DNA from 2 places in the Streptomyces sp. A5-4 genome. Region 1 is predicted to be linked to the other one. Evidence: riboswitches for the same ligand, from Rfam matches in the RefSeq annotation. Region 1 holds a riboswitch; the other holds the start of a gene.
The links. A riboswitch is a leader RNA that binds a small molecule or an ion and turns the genes downstream of it on or off. The one in region 1 is predicted to bind FMN.
Positions count from the first base shown of each region.

Region 2: linked by a shared signal. The riboswitch ahead of ribD (bifunctional diaminohydroxyphosphoribosylaminopyrimidine deaminase/5-amino-6-(5-phosphoribosylamino)uracil reductase RibD) and the one ahead of ACLLJJ_RS10185 (transposase) in region 1 are both predicted to bind FMN.

Region 1 covers NZ_CP178591.1:2,214,489-2,218,048, reverse strand. Annotated here, with positions in the region: partial or broken gene ACLLJJ_RS10195 (chitinase C-terminal domain-containing protein) at 518-1,333, opposite strand; FMN riboswitch at 2,002-2,121, shown strand; gene ACLLJJ_RS10190 (hypothetical protein) at 2,093-2,224, opposite strand; partial or broken gene ACLLJJ_RS10185 (transposase) at 2,355-2,585, shown strand; gene ACLLJJ_RS10180 (FadR/GntR family transcriptional regulator) at 3,493-3,560, opposite strand, start outside.
Region 2 covers NZ_CP178591.1:1,024,739-1,028,298, reverse strand. Annotated here, with positions in the region: gene ACLLJJ_RS04685 (ROK family transcriptional regulator) at 66-1,241, shown strand; FMN riboswitch at 1,471-1,601, shown strand; gene ribD (bifunctional diaminohydroxyphosphoribosylaminopyrimidine deaminase/5-amino-6-(5-phosphoribosylamino)uracil reductase RibD) at 1,795-2,850, shown strand; gene ACLLJJ_RS04675 (riboflavin synthase) at 2,853-3,461, shown strand; gene ACLLJJ_RS04670 (nicotinamide mononucleotide transporter family protein) at 3,458-3,560, shown strand, end outside.

The DNA.
Region 1 (3,560 bases):
GTTCGACCACATGCGTGATCGAACCGAGCTCCATCCGACGCTGAAACTCGACGCTGCGCGATGGCAGCAATGTTGCGTCCGTGTGTTCCTTCGTTTGGGTAGGAGCCCGCCTTTGCTCAGGGCGGGTGTAGACCTCTGCTCCCCCTGGGCAAGCGTCGGAATGGCCAAGTAGGGCAGAGGTCCGCGCGCCTCCGGCGTGTTCCGTTGGGCGCTGTCTCCGCGTTCGACGTAGCAGCGCGCACCTCAACGGAGCTTGATTCAGGCGGCGTTGCTGCGACAGGGCTGCCTGCCGACGGCCCGACGGAAACCTCTCCGTGAAGTGCGATCATGGAATGGGCGCGGGGGCGCACCCGAGCTGTGAAGGACCCCCGCCGTGGGCCGCCCCGACAAAGCCGCGCGTGCGGCCATCGCGCGCCGCCGCTCGGACGCCATTGACCTACGACTCGCCGGCGTGGACTGGCTCACGATCGCCCGCAAACTCGCCGCCGACCCAACCGCCAAGCGGGCAGACCGGGGGTCAGCACGCGCCCTGGTCCTTCCAGACGCCCCAGTCACCGGTGGTGCCGGGCTCCTCGTTCTGCGTCCACCAACCGGCCTTCCAGTTGTGGCCCTTGTGCGAGACCGCGTTGCCGCTGTTGTAGACCTGACCCGCGACGTACGCCGGGTTGGTGCAGGTGCCGCCCGGAGGCGGCGTGGTCGGAGGGGAGGTGGGGGGAGTTGTCGGCGGAGTGGTGGGCGGAGTGGTGGGCGGGGTCGTGGTGCCAGGCTCCACCACCGTGGTGCCGCGCGCCAGGTCGCCGGCGAGGGCGTAGGTCGTGCCGGAGATGTTCACCGTCCAGTTGGAGGGCGTGGACACCGGCAGGTAGTAGTTGAACGCCAGGTCGACCGAGGCGCCCGGTGCCAGCGCCTGCCACGCCGGGAGCTTGAGGGAGACCCGGTGGAAGTCGCCCTTCAGACCACCGACGTTGCTGCCGGTGTGGTCGCTGCTGATCACCTTCGTGCCGAATCCGGACTGATCCGAGGCGTTGTTCGGAGCCGAGATCGCGTAGTCGAACTGGAACTCGGGGCCGCCCGGCAGTGTGGTCCGGGTGTTGTTGGTGATCTTGATCTTCGGCGTGATCGGGTAGTTGGAGTCGCCGAGCTTGAACTCGGTGAACTCCGTAGTCACGTCCACGGCCTTCTTCGGCAGCGCCGTGTTGGACTTGCTCGCGCCGTACGGAGAGGCCGCCTTGAACTTGTCGTACATCAGCGAGGTGAGTGTGTCGCCCATCTCGTACTGGCCCTTCGCGGCGTTCCAGGCGTAGTCGCCCGCCATCTCCCAGACCATCGTGCCCACGGAGATCTTGTTGTCCCCGCCGACATGGGCGAAGGCGTAGTTCAGGTGAGTGACCTTGGACCACGGGATGTTGTTGGCGAGGTAGGCGGGGGTGTCGTCCTTGCCGGTGCGCCATCCGGTGAAGTAGCCGATGACGCGGCGCTGGTGGTCCGCGCCCATCTTCTCGCGGCCCTCGGAGTCGTAGACCGAGCAGTACGGGACGTCGACGCCGGCCGTCTTGTACAGCCCGTCGGGGCGACACGACTCGTTGTCGGCGGCGTGCGAGACGCCGGCCGAGAGGCCGCCGACCAGCAGTCCGGCGATTGCGGCGCCGGATGCGAGAAGGATCGCTCTCGTACGTATGGGGGACGGCGTGGTGCCTCCTGGGGAGGGGAGGATGTCAGGACACAACGTGGATCAACATGCGCAAAGGTGACGCTGGTTGGCCCGCGACGTGCGCACATCCGACGGGCTGGCTCCCTGAAAAGATGAAGGGAACGTTAAGAGGACTAGACCAACCTCAATAGGTCTGGACCAACGCTCGGTCGGAAGTGCGCGTCCCGCGCCGGCCGAGCCCAGCCGACGCGACAGTGGCGCTCAAGGATGGCTGGTGTGTCATCCAGGCCACACGCGCTCACCCGCATGGCCGCCGATCGCCCGTGGCACACTGGCCCGAGTAGCAGTAGTAGCGCACTCCGGGGTCGGTGCAATTCCGGACCGGCGGTTGTCGTCCGCGGCCAGCGGGCGGTTGGGCAGGTGAAATTCCTGGACCGACGGTCACAGTCCGGAGGGGAGGCAGTGCGCGGCGAGCCGGTCACCGGTACGCCGCCGTCGGCGGTCCATCGGCGTACCCAGCGGATACGTCTCGAAGAGGCCGTTCGTCCGGCCTCGGCGTCCCCGCGTGCGCACCCGCTTCTCTGTCGTATCCCGACAGGCCCCGGCGGCCGTGCCCGTTTGAGGCAGGAGGACCTGGCGGCGCCGCACGCGAGATCGGTGTGGTGGCCCCGTGGTTGGGCGTTGTGTCGGCAGGATTTGGTGGGTGTCTGCTGATCTTGTGCCTGATGCCCTGTGGGAACGCATAGCCCCGCTGCTGCCGCTTCGACCGCCCCGGCGGCACCGGTATCCGGGGCGGTTGCCGACCGATGACCGGGCTGCTCTGCGGGGCGTCGTGTACGTGTTACGCAAGGGTGTGAGCTGGCGGGATGTTCCCGCAGAGCTGGTGGGCTGCAGCGGGGTGACGGCCTGGCGGCGTCTGCGGGACTGGACCGAAAACGCGATGAATTGCGCCTAATGCAACACTCGATGACCTAACGCGCCTGCCGTTACTGCTGGTTGACGTCCTGCGGAAGTCGCTGACCGAGCGTCCACTCAAAGCGGCGACCTGGGATCTGAATGACTGCCGCAACAATGTTGCGTTGGCTACAACAGCCTTGTGGTGACGGAGGCTCCAGGGTCAGCCCGGCTTGTATTGGCCCCGAACGTCGTGCACCTCGACCCCGCCGGGGCGGTCTTCGAGGCGATGAAGGAAGGGTGGGCGCGTCAGCAGGCCGCGCGCTTCTTGAAGGCGACGAGGATCGAACCCCCTGGCGGGGGATTCATCCTCCACACAGCGCGCCGGAAGCCGCAGCCGCCCAACTCCATACAGCTCACCCTGGAGTAGAGAGGATCTGCCGGGTAGAGTGGCGGGATGTCTGGCCTGTATGAATGGCCGCAGAGGCTCCGCCCCAGTTCAGGGGCGGAGCCTCTGCGCGTTGGAAGGCAAATCCGCTGCGGGGAGGTTCGGCTACCCGCTCCGAGCTGTCGCGATCGTCCCCGGACCACTCCGCCCGTCCCCAAGGGGACTCGTTGGGGACACATTGGGGACGCAAGGACAGGAACAGACTGACAAAGGCTCCAGAGCACCAGCGCACGGCACGCACTCTGAACTGGGAAAACGTCCAAAATCAGAGCAGAGGAGCAAGGGCCGCCAAGATTCCCAAAGGACTCATAATCCGTCGGCCGTGGGTTCGAGTCCCACCCGCCCCACCGCGCGGCTTGCATGCAGGAACGTTTCAAGCTGCGGAACCATCGAGGCCCCCACTGGAGTGGGGGCCTTTTGTCAGGTCCGGGGCGCGCATTCGGCCGGGATTCGGTTCCGGCGGGGTTCGGCTCGTGGTCGGCCGGGCCGGGCCGGCCCCTCAGTCGAGCTGCTCCCGCAGCCACTCCTCCACCGCTCCCACATGTGCCGCCGCCGCCACCCGCGCCG
Region 2 (3,560 bases), 1.2 Mb from region 1:
CGGCCGTAAACTATCAGGAACCCTGCCTGATAAATAGGTGAAATAAATCTGAGAGGATCCGTGGCATGCCCGCATCACCGAGCACCGCCCGGGCCATCAACGACCGGTCCGCCCTTCGACTGCTCCAGGACGAGGGGCCACTGACGGCAGGACAGCTGAAGAAACTCACCGGGCTGTCCCGCCCCAGCATCGCCGACCTGGTGGAGCGGCTGCAGGGCTCCGGCCTCATCACGGTCGTGGGCGAGGCGGGCGCGCAGCGGCGCGGGCCCAACGCCCGGCTGTACGGGATCGTGGCCGACCGGGCGCATCTCGCCGCGCTCGACGTCCGGACCGGGGGCGTCACCGTCGTGGTCGCGGATCTGCTCGGCACGACCCTCGCCGAGGCGACCCTGCCGATCGACGAGAACGCCACCGGCACAGGGCCCGCCGTGGAACAGGCCGTGGCGCTCCTTGAACGCACCGTCCGCCGGGCCGGCGCGGAGCGGCTGCACAGCGTCGGCATCGGCGCCCCGGGGCTGATCGACCCCGCCACCGGCGAGCTGCGCGACACCACCGGGCTGCCCGCCTGGCACCGCAGGCTGGTCGCCGCCCTGCAGGAACGGCTCCCGGCCACGGTGCTCGTGGAGAACGAGACCAACCTCGCGGCCGTGGCGGAGCAGCGGCTCGGAGCGGCCCGTGACCGCGACACCTTCGTACTGCTCTGGCTCGGCCACGGGGTCGGCGCGGCCCTCTTCCTGGACGGCAGGCTCCGCCGCGGGGCCTCCGGCGGAGCGGGCGAGATCGGCTTCCTGCCGGTGCCCGGCACCGTCGGGCTGCCCTCGGCCACCGGCTGCGACGGTGGCTTCCACTCCCTGGTGTCCGCCGCCGCCGTCGCCGAACTCGCCGTGCGGCACGGCATCGAGACGGACGGCGGAACCTCGGCGGCGGCCGGTGTGCGGGCCGCCCTGGCCGCGGGCTCGCGCGGCGCCCCCCTCCTCGAAGCGCTGGCCCAGCACCTCGCGGTCGGGGTGGCGGCCGTCACCGCGGTCCTCGACCCCGGCTGCGTCCTGCTGGGCGGCGAGATCGGGCACGCGGGCGGCGCGGCGCTGGCCGACCGGGTGGCCGACCGGCTGGCCGGGTTCTCGCCGCTGCGCACGGAGGTACGGGCGGGGGAGCTGGGCGACGGGGCGGTGCTGCGCGGGGCGCTGCTGACGGCCAGGGACGCGGCCCAGGACGATGTGTTCGCCCCTGGGGCCGGGTGACCCGCCGGGCGGCCCCGCCCGGGACCCGGCGACGGCAAGGGCCAAGTGTCCGCCGCCGGGCGCCGGCCGTGGGGGCCGCCGGGCATCGAGTGCCCGCGGGCGGCCCACTACTGATCCAGTACCCGGCCCTCCGCCGCGTGCACACCGCGGGGCGCCCGTGTGAGCCAGGCCACAGGTCGTTCATGTATGGCCGTCGATCAGGCGTGGCAGACTGGCCGTGTACCAATAGCAGCGCACTCCGGGGTCGGTGTAATTCCGAACCGGCGGTTATAGTCCGCGACCCGGTCACCTCCAGTGACCGGTTGAACAGGTGAAATTCCTGTACCGACGGTGAAAGTCCGGATGGGAGGCAGTGCGCGGCGGGCCCTCACAGGTCTTCGGTACGCCGCTGTCGGCGTTTCGTCCCACGGGCGATCCGTATTTCCGGCCTTGGTGTCGCCGTCTCCGACCAGTGGTGTTCCCGTTCTTCTGTCGTCATTGACAGGCCCCGGAGTCCGTGCCCCGTAAAGGCAGGAGACCGGTGGCCACCCGAGCCGCAGCCGATGAACAGGCCATGCGCCGAGCCATTGAGCTCGCTGCGCGCGGACTCGGCCTCACCAGTCCCAACCCGGTCGTCGGGTGTGTTGTCCTCGACGCCTCGGGGCAGCTCGCGGGCGAAGGCTTCCACCAGCGGGCGGGCGGCCCGCACGCCGAGGTGCACGCCCTGCGGGCAGCGGGCGAGCGGGCCCGCGGCGGCACGGCGTACGTCACCCTCGAACCCTGCAACCACACCGGCCGCACCGGCCCCTGCGCCCAGGCGCTGATCGCCGCCGGAATCACCCGCGTGCGGTACGCCGTCGGCGACCCGAACCCGCAGGCCACCGGCGGCGGCGACGCCCTGCGCGCGGCCGGCGTCGAGGCCCGGGAGGGCCTGCTCGCCGCCGAGGCCGAGGTCGGCAACGCCGCGTGGCTCACCTCCGTACGCCGCGGACGGCCGCACGTGCGCTGGAAGTACGCCGCGACGCTGGACGGCCGGATCGCCGCCGCCGACTCCACCAGCCGCTGGATCAGTTCCGCCGAGTCCCGCGCCGACGTCCACCGGCTGCGCGCCGAGGCCGACGCGGTCGTCGTCGGCTCCGGCACGATGCGCGCCGACGACCCGCACCTCGCCGTCCGCGGCATCGAGGGCGCCACCCAGCCACTGCGCGTCGTCGTCGACACCTCCGCCACCGCCGTCAAGCCCGGCGCCCGCGTCCTGGACGACGCCGCGCCCACACTGATCGCGGTGGCCGACGACGCCGACACGGGGCACCTGCCGCACGCCGACGTGCTGAGGCTGCCGCGCACCGCGACCGGCCTGGACATCCCCGCGCTGCTCGCCGCCCTGCACGCCCGCGGTGTCGTGTCCGTACTCCTCGAAGGCGGCCCGACGCTCGCCGGAGCCTTCGTCGCGGCCGGCGCCGTCGACACCGTCACCGGCTACCTCGCCCCGGTCCTTCTCGGCGCGGGCCCCGCCGCCCTCGGCGACGCCGGAATCACCACCCTCACCGAAGCGTTGCGGCTCGATGTGACCGAGACCGTCCGCATCGGCCCCGACCTGCGTATCACTGCCACCCCGAAGGAGCGCTGAGCGTGTTCACCGGAATCGTCGAAGAACTGGGTGAGATCACCGCCGTCGAGAACCTCGGCGACGCCTCCCGCTTCCGCCTGCGCGGCCCCGTCGTCACCGAAGGCGCGAAGCACGGCGACTCCATCGCCGTCAACGGTGTCTGTCTCACCGTCGTCGACTTCGGGGACGGTGAGTTCACCGCCGACGTGATGGCCGAAACGCTGAAGCGCTCCAGCCTCGGCGCCCTCGGCGTCGGCTCGCGCGTCAACCTGGAGCGCCCCATGGCGCTCGGCGGGCGCCTCGGCGGACACCTCGTCCAGGGCCATGTGGACGGCACCGGCACCATCGTCGGCCGCGAACCCTCCGAGCACTGGGAGATCGTCAAGGTCTCGCTCCCCGCGGACCTCTCCCGCTATGTGGTGGAGAAGGGCTCGATCACCGTCGACGGGGTGAGCCTCACCGTTGTCGACGCGGGAGCCGACCACTTCACCATCAGCCTCATCCCGACCACGCTCGCCCTGACCACGCTCGGCATCAAGCAGGCCGGCGACCCGGTCAACCTCGAAGTGGACGTACTCGCCAAGTATGTCGAGCGGCTGCTCGGCGCGGACCGGAAGGAGACCGTGAAGTGAGCGCCGTTTCCTGGCTCAACAGCGAGGCCTTCACGGCCTTCGGACAGCACATCATGTGGTCCGACATGATCGGCAACACCATAGGCCTGATCGCGCTCG